DNA from 4 places in the Azoarcus sp. DN11 genome. Region 3 is predicted to be linked to each of the others. Evidence: predicted binding sites of a transcription regulator. Region 3 holds the regulator's gene; each other region holds the start of a gene.
The links. The regulator FliA, encoded in region 3, starts transcription of late flagellar genes. The targets are predictions, from matches to a motif close to CTAAAGTTNNNNNNNNNNNNGCCGNTA.
Positions count from the first base shown of each region.

Region 1 (3,405 bases), 2.5 Mb from region 3:
TCCGGCATCTCCGCATCGACGAGGATCAGATCGAGTTCGTCGCTCAGCAGGCGGCCCGTCTGCTGCGCGTGGCTGGCCATGCCCTGCAGGCGCGTCCAGGCCTCCAGGCCATTGACGGCGTGCTTGTGCTTGACCCCGAGCTTGTCGAGCACCTCGGCGATCTTGCGCCGTGCGACGCCCGAGTCGTCGACATAGAAGACCTCGTAGTTCTGGCCGTCCGGGATCGGCGTGATGTTGCCGACCACCGCGTCGCCGAAGGTGGTCGCGAGCACCGTCTCGACGTCCACGATGGAAACGAGCTTGCCGTCGGGCAGCTCGGTGATCGCGGTGATGTAGTTGTGCACCGAGCTCGCCACGTTGTCCGGCGCACGCACCTTGTCCCACTCGACGCGGATGATGCGATCGACGCCGGACACGAGGAATCCCAGCGTGCGCTTGCTGTATTCGGTGACCATCATCGACGCGCCGAGCGGCTCGCCCGGTTGCGCGAGCCCGAGGATCTTCGCCAGCGACAGCACCGGGATGACATTGCCGCGCAGCGAGATCAGCCCCTCCACGCCCGCCGGCATGTTGGGCGCGCGCGTGATGAACGGGGCGGCCGACACCTCGCGGACCTTGAACACGTTGATGCCGAAGGTCTCCGTGGTGCCGAGGGAGAACAGCAGGATCTCCATGCGGTTCGAACCGGCGAGGCTGGTGCGGCCATCGACGACGTTGAGCAAGCCGTTCTCTTCGGGCTGGTAGCTGGACATGACTGGAATTCCTCAGGACGCGCGGATCTGCTGCTCTACCCGATGGAGCAGGCGACGCAGCGTCTCGGCGAGACGCTGAGGTTCGAACTTGGGGACGTACTCGTCGACGCCGACCGAGGCGCCGAGCTGCTGGTTGGACATGCCGGACAGCGACGAATGCATGATCACCGGGATGCCCGCGAAACGCGGGTCGGACTTGATCGACTTGGTCAGCATGTAGCCGTCCATCTCCGGCATCTCGACGTCGGTGAGCACGAGACTCACCACGTCACTGGTCTTGCGCCCGGTGGCTTCGGCAAAGCGCGCCGCCTTCTGCAGTTCGTCCCACGCCATGCGGCCGTTGACCGCACCGACGAAGGGCACGCCGAGCACCTCCAGCGTGCGTTCGATCTGGCGGCGCGCGACCGAGGAGTCGTCGGCGAAATACACCGTGTGCTTGCTGTCCTCGATCGGCTCGATGCCCTTGAAGAGATACTGGTCATCCTGGCTGGTCGTCTCCGCCAGCACCTTCTCGACGTCGAGCATCATCACAAGCTTGTTGTCCTTCAGCTCGGTGACCGCGGTGACGAGCCCGCCCATGTTGGCCGTGAGCATCTCGGGCGGCACGCGCATCTGCGACCAGTCGAGGCGCAGGATGGTATCGACGGCCTCGACCAGGAAGCCCTGCGTGTGGCCGTTGTACTCGGTCACGATCATGATGTCGCGCCTGGCGTCGCCCCCGACGCCGACATAGCGGCCGAGATCCACGACCGGCACCAGCACGCCGCGCAGGCTGACCATGCCTTGCACCGACGACGGCATTTCCGGCGCCGCGGTGATCTCCGGCGTGCGCATCACCTCGCGCACCTTGAACACGTTGATGCCGAAGGTCTCCCGGCGGCCGGTGCGCTGATCGACGCCGAGCGTGAACAGCAGGATCTCCAGCTTGTTCGTGCCGGCCAGCCGCGAGCGGGCCTCGATATTCTTGAACAGTTCGGACATTTCACTCTCCGCGATTCGCGGCAATATGACCGACGCGGCATCCCCGCGCCGTGATTTCACTCAAGATAACGTCAGTGCCCTGAAATACTTGAGGCGCCGCGCAGGAGAATTTGCCCGGCGTCGCACGGGAACCGGATTTTCGCACTATGACGGCGAACCGGGTGAACCACGCCCGCCCCCGGACACGACCTGACGCAGCACCTGCTGCGCAATACCATCGAGCGGCACGACCTCGCACGCCGCACCGATGACGGCCGCCTCGCGCGGCATCCCGTACACGACGCACGAGCGCGCATCCTGGGCGATGGTCCACGCCCCGGCTTGGCGCATCCCGAGCAAGCCCCGCGCGCCATCCTTGCCCATGCCGGTGAGCAGGACGCCGACCGCGGCCGGCCCCGCCAGCTCCGCGGCCGACGCGAAGAGGACATCCACCGAGGGGCGGTGGCGATTGACCGGCTCCTCGCGCGACAGCGCGCAGGTGTAACCGCCCGCGGCGGCACGCCGGATCAGCAGATGCGAATGACCCGGCGCGATATAGGCCGTGCCGGGCACCACCGCCTCGCCATGCTCCGCCTCCTTCACCCGCAGCGCGCAGAGTCCGTCGAGGCGGCGTGCGAACGCGCCGGTGAACATCTCCGGCATGTGCTGGACGATCAGGATCGGCGGCGCGTTCTCCGGCATGCCCAGCAGCACCTGCTTGATCGCGTCGGTTCCGCCGGTGGAGGCGCCGATGAAGATGACGCGGCCGCCGGCCGGGTACGGTCTAGCGGCTGTCTGCATCGACGCGCTGATACACCGTCCGCCCCAGCGAGCGGAACAGGTCGCCCGCATGCATGAAGCTCTCCGAGTGGCCGGCGAACAGGGCGCCGTCCTTGCGCAGCAGGGGGGCGAAGCGCCGGAGGATGCCGTATTGCGTCGTCTTGTCGAAATAGATCATGACGTTGCGACAGAAGATCGCATCCAGCGGCCCCTGCACCGGCCACATCGGGTCGAGCAGGTTGATGCGCCGGAAGGTCAGCAGGCGCTTGAGCTCCGGCCGCACGCGCACCTCGTCCGGTGCCAGTCCGGCCCCGCGTTCGAAATAGCGCCGCTGCAGGTCCGGCGACACGCGCGCGACCCGGTCGTCCCGATAGACGCCGCGCTCGGCGTGCGCGAGGACGCTGGTGTCGATGTCGCTGGCGAAGATCTGGACGGGGGGGGTGAGCGTATTGAAAGCCTCGCAGACCGTGATCGCCAGTGAATACGGCTCCTCGCCCGTGGAAGCGGCATTGCACCAGATGCGTAGCGTGCGTCGTTCGGCGATGCGGCGCAGGCGTTCGGACAGGATGTCGAAATGATGCGCCTCGCGGAAGAACGAGGTGAGGTTGGTCGTCAGCGAATTGACGAAGGCCTCCCATTCGCCGCGATCGCGCTCGAGACGGCCGAGGTACTGCGCGAAGCTGCGGTCGCCGCACGCGCGCAGGCGCCGGGCGAGCCTGCTGTACACCATGTCCTGCTTGGCCGGCGACAGGACGATTCCCGCGTGGTCGTAGATCAGCTTGCGGATGCGTTCGAAGTCGGCCGGCGTGAGCTCGAATTCGCGCCCGCCGGCCATCGACAGGGCCGACGCGGCCGCGGCGGCGGCCATCGCCGCGAGGCTCGCCGCGGGCTTGCGCGAAGGGGGATCATCGAA
Region 1 is NZ_CP021731.1:1,268,454-1,271,858, reverse strand. Features, by position in the region: gene CDA09_RS05735 (chemotaxis protein) at 1-752, opposite strand, end outside; gene CDA09_RS05730 (chemotaxis protein) at 765-1,733, opposite strand; gene CDA09_RS05725 (CheB methylesterase domain-containing protein) at 1,878-2,513, opposite strand; gene CDA09_RS05720 (CheR family methyltransferase) at 2,497-3,405, opposite strand, start outside.
Region 1: the regulator FliA is predicted to act here: its motif matches at 1,800-1,826, upstream of CDA09_RS05730 (chemotaxis protein).

Region 2 (3,405 bases), 2.5 Mb from region 3:
GCCCGCCGGCGACGAGTTCGCGGCGCGAGGCGTTGGCGCGGTTGCTCGACAGCTCCCAGTTCGAGAAACCGCGTTCGCCACCGGCATATTGCGCCGCATCGGTGTGGCCGGACAGGCTCAGCCGGTTGGAGACGTCGTTGAGCGCACGCCCGATCGCGCGCAACAACTCGCGCGTGTGCGGCAGCAGTTCGTCGCTCGCGATGTTGAACATCGGGCGGTTCTGCGCATCCACGATCTGGATGCGCAGGCCTTCCGAGGTGATGTCGAGCAGGATCTGGCTGCGGAAGGGCCGCAGCTTGGGATCGGCCTCGACGAGCGCCTCGATGCGCCCCTTCAGGTCCTCGAGGCGCGCACGCTCGCGCGTCGCCTCGACGCCTTCGTCCTTGCCTTCGACGCGATACACTTCCCGCCCCTTCGCCGCGTCGAGGTTGATCGAGCGGCGTCCTTCGACCTCGCCGCGCTTGCGCTGGCCGAGCGAACGGGTGAGATCCTCGCCGCCGCCCTGGATGACGCTCGAGCTGTCGCCGGAACCCGACCCGCCTTGCATCGACACCTTGAGCGGATTCTGGAAATAGTTGGCGATCCCTTCGAGATCGCCCTGGGCCGTGGAGCCCAGCAGCCACATCAAGAGGAAGAACGCCATCATCGCGGTGACGAAATCCGCATAGGCGATCTTCCAGGCACCGCCGTGTGCTGCGGCGGCGACCTTGTTGATGCGCTTGACGACGATCGGCTGCTGGCTGTCGTCGCTCATGGACGCCTCGCCCTCCCCTTCCGGTCAGCACCAGGCGCTTGTGTGGCGGCGCAATTCATCGCGGCCTCAACCCTTGCGGCTCTTGATGTCCTGCTCGAGCTCGGCGAAGGTCGGGCGCTCGCCCGAGTACAGCGCCTTGCGTCCGAACTCGACGGCAACCTGGGGAGCATAGCCGTTCATGCTGGCGAGCAGGACCAGCTTGATGCACTCGAACATCTTGCCGCTTTCCTCGACGCGCTGCTCGAGCTGGCTCGCGATCGGCTGCACGAAACCGTAGGACAACAGGATACCGAGGAAGGTGCCGACCAGCGCGCCGCCGATCATCTTGCCGAGCACCGCCGGCGGCTGGCCGACCGAGCCCATCACGTTCACGACGCCCATCACCGCGACGACGATACCGAAAGCCGGCAGCGCGTCACCGAGCTTGGCCATGACGTGCGGCGCGATGTGGGCTTCCTGGTGGTGCGTGTCGATCTCCTTGTCCATCAGCCCTTCGATCTCGAAGGCGTTGAGGTTGCCGCCGACCATCATGCGCAGGTAATCGGTGAGGAACTCCATCGCATGATGGTGCGCCATGATGGTCGGGTACTTGCCGAAGATCGGGCTGGAGTCGGGATTGTCGACGTCGTTCTCGATCGACATCAGCCCTTCCTTGCGCACCTTGGCCAGCACCTCGTAGAGCAGTCCGAGGAGATCGAGGTAGAGAGCCTTGGTGTAGGGCGAGCCCTTGAACACACCGGGAATCCCGCCCAGCACCGCCTTGAGCGCCTTCGATCCGTTGCTGCCGAGAAAGCCGCCGATCATCAGCCCGAGGATGGCGAGATACTCCATCGGCATCCATAGCGCCATCAGGCTGCCGTGGACGGCGTATGTGCCGACGGACGCGGCAAGGACGATCAGATAACCAATAATCAGGAACACCGGGAAGCCCCCGTCGATTCGGGATGCACGGCGGCATGGCCGCGCGCGGGATTTACCGCAATTTTAACGTCACTCGGAAGCGAAACTTGAACGCGGAAATGAAAAGGCCGCCGGCATCTGCGGCGGCCTTGCGACGGCGCGCGAAGCGGATCAGGCGACGGTGGCGAGCGCCTTGGCCTTGCCGCGCTTCGCGGTCGCAGCGCGTTTCGTGCCGGTCGCACGCGCGGCCTCGGTGACACGCCGGGTCTTGCCGGCGCGCGACGGCATGTTGCACAGGCCGCACACGAACTCGTGTGTCGGATCGTAGGCGTGCGCGACGAAGTGGCCGCCGCAGGTGGTGCAGGCGGCCATGTGCAGCAGGTCGGCGTCGAAGAAGCGCACCAGGGTCCACGCGCGCGTCAGGCTCAGCGCCGGCTCGATCACTTCGGCTTCGATGTGGTCGAGGTAGAGATGGTAGGCCTTCAGGATCGCATCCAGCCCCTTGAGACCGGCGTGCTGCTGGAAGAAATTGAAGAAGTTCATGAACAGCGAGGCATGCACGTTCGGCTGCCAGGTCATGAACCAGTCGGTCGAGAACGGCAGCATGCCCTTCGGGGGGGACATGCCGCGGATTTCCTTGTAGATCTTGAGCAGGCGCTCGCGGCTGAGCTTGGTTTCGGCTTCCAGCATTTGCATGCGCGCGCCGAGGCGCACCATTTCGGCAGCACGCTGGATGTCTTCGGCTTCCTCGATAATGCTCTTGTTCTTCATGTTGCTCTCCTTGACGCCCCGACCCCGGGGCGCTTCGCCGCGGCGCGGCAGGGTGGGCGGTATCCCCTCCGCCCGTTCGCCCCTGCGGCCGCCCAGCGCTTTGTGGGCGCTATCCCGCCAACCGCTTCACCGGCTTGCCCGCTGCGAGAATCGCCGCGTGCAGGCTGGAACTCGTCTCATCCCGTCCCTTGCCCGCCAGCAGACCGGCAAGCAGGGCATCGTCGAACCGGAACAGCAGCATCTGGCTGCTGGCCATCTTCACCAGCTTCGCGCTGGAGAGCCCCTCGATGAGATCTGCCACGTCCATGTCGATGCCGAGGCGGAACATCGCGGTCTCCCGATCGCTGCGCAGCATCTGCTGGGCGAGCATCAGGTACGCGAGATTCAGTTCCTTGATTTCCGCCTGAAAATCAGGACGTTTCATTTCCGCTCCCTATCAGGGGCAAGCACCTCAAAGTTAAAGTGAATTGTGAGCAATTGCAAGCGCATACCATGAATTCCCTGTTGCGGTTACGCCACACGTAATAACCGCAATATCACCAAGGTCTTGTATTCAAAGGGGAAGAACAGGAATCGCGCGTCACGCCGCGCAAGTCGCCCCAAGGGGCGCAGGCTCACTCCGCGGCCGCCGCCCCACTGCCGGGCTCGCCGGTCTGCTGCACGGTCGCGACGCAGTTGCGGCCTTTCTGCTTGGCTAGATAGGCCCCCAGATCGGCCTGCTTGATGAGCGCGTCGACATCCGGCATCCAGCTCTCGCGCATCGCGACACCGATGCTCGCGCTGATCACCACCTTCGCACCGTCCACCTGCAGCGCAAGGGCGTCGAGCGCGCTGCGCAGGCGCTCGGCGCACATGAGCGCGCGCGGGAGGTCGGTTTCCGGGCAGATCGCGAGGAATTCATCGCCCCCGGTGCGGCAGATCACGTCCTGGCCACGCAACGCATTGCGCAGCGCATCGGCGGCGGCGCGCAGGACTTCGTC
Region 2 is NZ_CP021731.1:1,264,705-1,268,109, reverse strand. Features, by position in the region: gene motB (flagellar motor protein MotB) at 1-754, opposite strand, end outside; gene motA (flagellar motor stator protein MotA) at 821-1,675, opposite strand; gene flhC (flagellar transcriptional regulator FlhC) at 1,826-2,425, opposite strand; gene flhD (flagellar transcriptional regulator FlhD) at 2,535-2,849, opposite strand; gene CDA09_RS05695 (GGDEF domain-containing response regulator) at 3,040-3,405, opposite strand, start outside.
Region 2: the regulator FliA is predicted to act here: its motif matches at 1,740-1,766, upstream of motA (flagellar motor stator protein MotA).

Region 3 (3,405 bases):
CCGACGACAGCGAGTACATCACGACGAAGAAGGCGAACAGCAGCGTGATGAAGTCGGCGTAGGACACCAGCCAGCGGTCGTGATCCTCGCGGTTCGCATCGTCCTGCTGGCGGTGTCGGCGTTGGCGTCGCATGGCGGCTCGCGCGCTCAGGCCATGTAGCCCTGCATGCGGCTCTCGATGATGCGCGGATTGTCGCCATTGGCGATGCCGACCAGCCCGTCGACAAGCATCTCGCGCTGCGACACGCCATCCGCGACGTAGGCCATCAGCTTCTTCGACATCGGCAGGAAGACGAGATTGGCGAAACCCACGCCATAGATCGTCGCGACGAAGGCGACCGCGATGCCGGCCCCCAGCTTCGACGGGTCGGTGAGGTTTTCCATCACGTGGATCAGGCCCAGCACCGCGCCGAGGATGCCCAGCGTCGGCGCGTAGCCGCCCGCGGCCTCCCAGATGCGCGCGCCCAGACGCATCTGCGCGGCCCAGGCGTCGATCTCGACCTCCAGCACTTCGCGCAGGCGCTGCGGCTCGACGCCGTCGACCAGCAGCTGCAGCCCCTTGCGCGTGAACGGATCGCCGATGCGCGGAAGCTGCGCCTCCAGTGCCAGCAGCCCTTCCTTGCGCGCGATCTGGCTCCAGCTCGTCGCCTGGCGGATCAGCGCCGCGTGGTTCGACGGCGGCGGCACGAAGACCCATTTGGTCATGCGGATGCCTTCGCGGAAGACCTTGAGCGGACTCTGCAGCATCACGGCCCCCAGCGTGCCGCCGACCACGATCAGGAAGGAGGTGGGCTGCACCAGGGAAGCGATGTGGCCACCCTCGATCACCTGCCCCATGATCAGGGCGGCAATGCCCAAGGTAAGCCCGACGACGCTGATCTTGTCCATGCCCGCTGCCCCCTCGGACGGCCCGTTCAGCCGCCCGCCGGCGGATTCTTCCGCGGCCGCCCGCGGCGCGCGCCGGTACCGCCGGCAACCCGCACGGTGCCCAGGATGCGCGAGCGCAGGCGCGCGACGGCCTGGCTGTGGAGCTGGCACACACGCGACTCCGACACGCCCAGCACTTCGCCGATCTCGCGCAGGTTGAGCTCCTCGTCGTAGTACAGCGCCATCATCAGCTTCTCGCGCTCGGGCAGGTCCTCGATCGCGCGCACGAGCGCGTTGCGCATGTCGGCCTGCTCGAGGATGTCGGCCGGATTGGACTCGTGCTCGCCGAGATGGCGCTCAAAATAGTCCTCGCCCTCGCCGTCGGTGAAATCCTCGAAATGCACCAGCTGGTAGCCGCGCGCGTCCTGCAGCATGCGCTGGTACTCGGCCAGCGGCATCCCCAGCAGTTCGGCGAGCTCGGTCTCGCTCGGCTGGCGTCCGTGGCGCTGCTCGAGCTCGTGGATCGCCGTCTCGATGCGCCGCATGTCGCGTCGCATGCTGCGCGGCAGCCAGTCGTTCTCGCGCAGGCCGTCGAGCATCGCGCCGCGGATGCGCTGCACCGCGTAGGTTTCGAACTGCGCGCCGAGACCATCCTCGTAACGGTTGATCGCATCGAGCAGGCCCAGCATGCCGTTCTGGATCAGGTCGTCCATCTGCACGCTGGCCGGCAGCTTCGCCATCAGGTGGTAGGCGATGCGCTTGACCAGCGGAGCGTAGGCCTCCACGAGGTGGTTCTTGTCGAGATTACCTGCCGAGTCGTACATCCACTTCGCCTGTATTTTCTTCCGACCTGGCCGGGATTCCGGGCACGGGGGCAGACCTGCGGACTGCCATTGTCCCGCAGCCGGCCCGGTTTTGCCAAACGGGTAGCCGCTCAGTCCCATCCGCCCCTCCTGCGGGCTGCGCCGGCCTCCGCCCGCACGTCGCCGAAGGCCGCGAGGCGCCGCAGGAAGGCGGCCTCGGCGTCGCGCGGGGAGGCCTCCGCCGCGCTGCGTCCCAGTCCTGCCGCCAGCTCGTCGCGCTCGACCTCGCCCAGCCAGGCGAGCGGCACGCCGACGTGGCGGCGCACGAGTTCGCTCAGGCTGGCGAAGAAGGCCGCGGCGTCGGCCCGGCCGCGCGCGCCGCACACGGCGACGTGCAGCGACCCGGCGCCCGCCGCGGCCAGACGCTTGATCACCTGGTAGGCGTCGGTCGCACCGCTGCGGCTCGCTTCGGCCACGACCAGACGGCGCGGCGCGGCCAGCGTGAACGGCGACGGATCGGCCGCCCCCTCGCACGCCGCATGAATGAGGATGAAACTCGCCGGCCGCTGCAACGTGCGCAGCGCCGCGAGCAGGCATTCACGCCGCGCATCGTCAAGCAGCGGCAGCGCGAGCGCGCAGGCCGCCACCGGCACGCAACCGAGCAGGCCCGGCACCGGCTGGACGAGCTCCCGCACCGGACTGCGACCGCCGAGCACGCTCAGCAGATCGCCGCCCGCGGGCAGACCGAGCGCCGCGGCGAGCGAACCCTCGTCCCGCACCTCGTCGAGCAGCAGCACGCGCTCGCTGCGGCCGGCGATGCGATGCGCGGCCTGCAGCGCGACCTGTGCGCGGCGCCGCCCGGTCCCGTACAGCGCGACGACCGTCGGGGGCGTGCGCCGGAACAGGCGCCTCAGCCCGGCCGCCTGGTCTTCACGCGGGGCGACCATGTCAGATTCCGCCGGACGCCAGCATCAGCGCCGCTTCGTCGCCCTGCAGCTTCCACGGCGACTCGGCCGCCTGCTCGCGCAGCGCACGGTGCAGCAGGTAGGCCCGGTTCGGCAGGTGCAGGTCCTCGGGCACGCGCTGGCCGTTGGCGACGTAGAACACGTCGAGTTCGTTGCGCACGGCGACATCCAGCGCCGGCGCGAGCGATGCGGCCTCGTCGACCTTGGTGAGCACGCAACCGGCCAGGTCCGGCCCCTTGTAGGCGCGCACGACGTCGGCGAGCGTGTCGCCGCGGCAGGTCGAATTGAGCAGCAGCAGGCGGCGCACGTCGCCCGCGCCGGTCAGCATGGCCGCCTGCTCGGCCACCATCTTGTCGCGCTGGCTCATGCCCATCGTGTCGATCAGCACCATGTGCTTGTTGCGCAGCTCCGCGAGCGTCTGGCGCAGGTCGGCCGCGTCGCGCACCGAGAACACCGGCACGCCGAGGATGCGGCCGTAGATGCGCAGCTGTTCCTGTGCGCCGATGCGGTAGCCGTCGGTCGTGATCAGCGCGAGCCGTTCGGCGCCGTGGCGCACGACGCAGCGCGCGGCGAGCTTCGCCGTCGTCGTGGTCTTGCCCACGCCGGTCGGCCCGACCAGCGCATACACGCCGCCGCGATCAATGATGTCCGCATCGGATGCAACGGCGCGCAGGTCGCGCGCAAGCGCATTCTTCACCGCGGCACGCGCGTCTTCCGGCGAAGCCTCTTCCTCCACGGAGTCGGCCAAACGGCGCGCGAGCACGCCCGAG
Region 3 is NZ_CP021731.1:3,751,705-3,755,109, forward strand. Features, by position in the region: gene motD (flagellar motor protein MotD) at 1-133, opposite strand, end outside; gene CDA09_RS17340 (flagellar motor protein) at 148-888, opposite strand; gene CDA09_RS17345 (RNA polymerase sigma factor FliA) at 915-1,691, opposite strand; gene CDA09_RS17350 (MinD/ParA family ATP-binding protein) at 1,802-2,617, opposite strand; gene flhF (flagellar biosynthesis GTPase FlhF) at 2,619-3,405, opposite strand, start outside.

Region 4 (3,405 bases), 2.3 Mb from region 3:
TTGCTCGATGGTGCCGCCGGCAAAGTTCAATGTCTTGGTCTGGCCGCCGATCGTCACCGACAGGGTGCCCGCACCGGGTACAAAGGTCGTGGTGCTATTGGTCGCGGAGCGCTGGGCGGCAGCGAGGGTCGTCACCTGGATCGCATAACTGCCGACCGCGGCCGCTGATGCCGCGGTCGCAGTGAAGCCGGCGTCGGCGGCTGGGGTGGCAATTTTCGCGGAAAATTTTGTCGGGTCCTTGAGGGCGTCCGACGCCGTCTGCAAGGCGGACAGGACGCTCTTGAGTTGCCCGAAGGCCGAGAGCTTCGCCTGGTAGCTGGATTCCTTGGCCGCAAGCGCCGTCAGCGGGCGCTGCTCGACTGCCATCAACTGCCCGACCAGGCCGTTGACGTCGAGTCCCGATCCGAGTCCATTTGCGGTGAGTGCCATGTCCGTCTCCTTCAGGCGTGCTGTCTGACCAGCAGCCCCTGCAGTTTATCGAGCGCTTTGGCGATCGCGAGGATTTCTTCCGACGGGATCTGCTTGATCACTTCGTCGGTGCTGCTGTCGATGATCTTGATGACGGTGCGGCCCGTGTTGTCATCAATCGAAAAGAGCAAATTCTGCGCCACGGGAGCAAGCGCTTTGCGCACTTCATCGAGCGCGTGGCCGATCCGGGTGGCGTCCGCTGATCCCGCGGTGCCGGGTACAGGCGTTTCCGCGCTCACGCCCGCGGCTTGCCGTACTGCCGGGTTCGATGCTTCCGGACCCGCGAGCTGCTGCGCGAGGTTTGCAGCCGCCGGCGGGATGGGTTGAATGCTCATGATGTCTCTCCCTCATGGGGCAACGGCGCGGGACTCTTGCGAATCCCGCGCCGTGCGTTCGTGGGACGCCTTGCCTTGCTTAGCCGCGGAGCAGGCTCAGCACGTTGTTCGGCAGCGAGTTCGCCTGGGCGAGCATCGCGGTGCCGGCCTGCTGCAGGATCTGGCCACGTGTCAGGTTGGCGGTCTCGACCGCAAAGTCCGCATCGCGGATCCGACTGCGCGACGCCGTCAGGTTTTCCGAAGTCGTGTTCAGCGTGGCAACCGTCGAAGCGAAGCGGTTCTGGATCGCACCGAGATCGGCACGGGCGCCATTGACCGCGTTGAGGGCTCCGTCCATCGCCAGAATCGCATTGTCTGCGCCCGCTACACTCGAAACGTCCAGATTCGTGAACCCGGTTTGCGCCGTGCCAGTGGTAGCGGTGACGGCCGCAGTACCGAAGGTCAGACCTGTAGCGTTCTGCGTGGCGGTCTGATTGGCGGCAGCACCGCCGATTACGATGGGGGTTCCCGTGGTAGAGGTCAGGGTGATCTTGCCCGTCGTTGCGTCAGCGCTGGCCGTAACGTTAGAGGTTGCCGTTGTCGCATTGATTGCTGTGGCGACGGCGGCGCCTTGCGCTACGGGAGTCGCACCGGCGGCGACCGCCCCGACAGAAACGCCATTGATCGTCAGATCGCCTGCAGCTAGTGCTCCGACAGCCGGTGCATTGCCCGCGGCGGTCGTATATGCGACGGAAGTCCAACTTCCCAGTGCCGCAATCTTGGCGTTGGCAATTCCCGAGATGGTGATCGTCTGGCCCTGATCCGCGCCGACCTGGAAGTCCTGGTTGGTGAAGCTGCCGTCGAGCAGTTTCGTGCCGTTGAACGAGGTCTGGTTCGCGACGCGGTCGATCTCGGCCTTGAGCTGCACCACTTCCTTCTGCAGTGCTGCACGGTCGTTGGCGGAGTTCGTGGCGTTGCGCGACTGGACGGCCAGTTCGCGGATACGCTGGAGGTTGTTGCCGATTTCGCTCAGCGCACCTTCTGCCGTCTGGGCTAGGGAAATACCGTCGTTGGCGTTGCGGGCAGCCTGGTTCAGGCCGCGGATCTGGGCGTTCATGCGCTCGGAAATCGCGAGACCGGCGGCGTCATCCTTTGCGCTGTTGATGCGCAGACCGGAGGAGAGGCGCTGCAGCGAGGTGGCGAGCGAACTCTGCGAGGTGGTCAGGTTGCGTTGCGCGTTCAGCGAGGCAACGTTGGTGTTGATGACTTGTGCCATGATGGTTCCCCTAGTGAGAGAGATGACTTCCGTTATCCCGGCTTCATGCCCCGTTTGCATCTTGCGCGGGCGTTTTGTCTGCCGTTGAATCCATTAACGGAGGGGCGCGAAGAAACTTTAGGGGATTTAGCGGAGGCCCGCACAACCGGCATGGATGCATGACGGTGTGCGGGTATTCGGGTCGGAATGCCTTCATTCCCGGGGTTTGGCGATGACCTTGTTCTTGCCTGCCTGTTTGGCCTCGTACATCGCTGCGTCGGCGCGCCGGATCGCGGTGTCCATCGTGTCGGCGGGCGTCCACTCGGTGACGCCCGCGCTGAAGGTGATGAGCAGCCTGCTCTCGTGCGTCATGAAAAAATTGCGCGTGAGTTCGCGCTGCAGGCGTACGAGCGCCGCCTGAGCCTGGTCGAGGGTGGTGTCGGGGTAGAGGAGGATGAACTCCTCGCCGCCGTGGCGCGAGAGGGTGTCCTGGGGGCGGAGGCTCTTCTGGACGATGGTGGTGAGGTGGATCAGGGCTTCGTCGCCGGTGCGATGGCCGAAGCTGTCGTTGAGTTGCTTGAAGTTGTCGAGATCGAGCAGGGCGAGGCTCAGTGCACCGCCGTGGCGGCGCGCGCGGGCTGACTCCTTGTCGAAGGCCTCGGCAAGGCCGCGCCGGTTGAGTACGCCGGTGAGCTGGTCGTGGCGCATCAGGCGGCTGGCTTCGTCGAGCTGCTGCTGCAGTTCGGTCATGCGCACTTCCGCTTCGTGGACGCGCTCACGCGTTGCTTGCAATTCGTCCCGCGAGCTGCGGGCCTGTTCGCGCATCGAGTGCGATTCACGCATGACTTCGCCGAGCACGTCGCCGATTTCGGCAATGTCGCGTGCAGCGGAAATCCGGTCGGCGCAGCTGCCGATTCGGTCGTGGTAGGTGCCGGTGGATTCCGCGAAGCTGGCGAGGTTGTCGACGAAGCCGGCCAGCATTTCCTTGAGCGAGCGCTGGGCTTCCGAGTAGTTGTGCTTGAGCTGGCTCTGCTTGTAGATGATGTCGCGCAGGCGGCGTTCGGCGTCGTCGATGAGGCGAACGTTCACCGGTTTGCCGAGGACGTCGCGCAGGAGTTCGATCTGGCCGCCGAGCCACCTGTCGTCGACGACGATCTGGTCGATGTTCTCCAGCAGCAAGTGCAGCAGGTTGATGATACCCGCATGGATTTCGGCGCGATCCCCGCCAACCATCTCGAGGCGGTAGGCGAATTTGCGCAGCTGTGTGGCGATGGCGCGCAGATCTTCGGCGCTGGCGGCGGCTTTGACTGCATCGGAGAACTTGTCGGCTTCCTGCGCGAGATCGGGTTGCTCGGAAAGCAGGGGGGG
Region 4 is NZ_CP021731.1:1,495,910-1,499,314, forward strand. Features, by position in the region: gene fliD (flagellar filament capping protein FliD) at 1-429, opposite strand, end outside; gene CDA09_RS06890 (flagellar protein FlaG) at 441-803, opposite strand; gene CDA09_RS06895 (flagellin) at 883-2,058, opposite strand; gene CDA09_RS06900 (GGDEF domain-containing protein) at 2,251-3,405, opposite strand, start outside.
Region 4: the regulator FliA is predicted to act here: its motif matches at 2,153-2,179, upstream of CDA09_RS06895 (flagellin).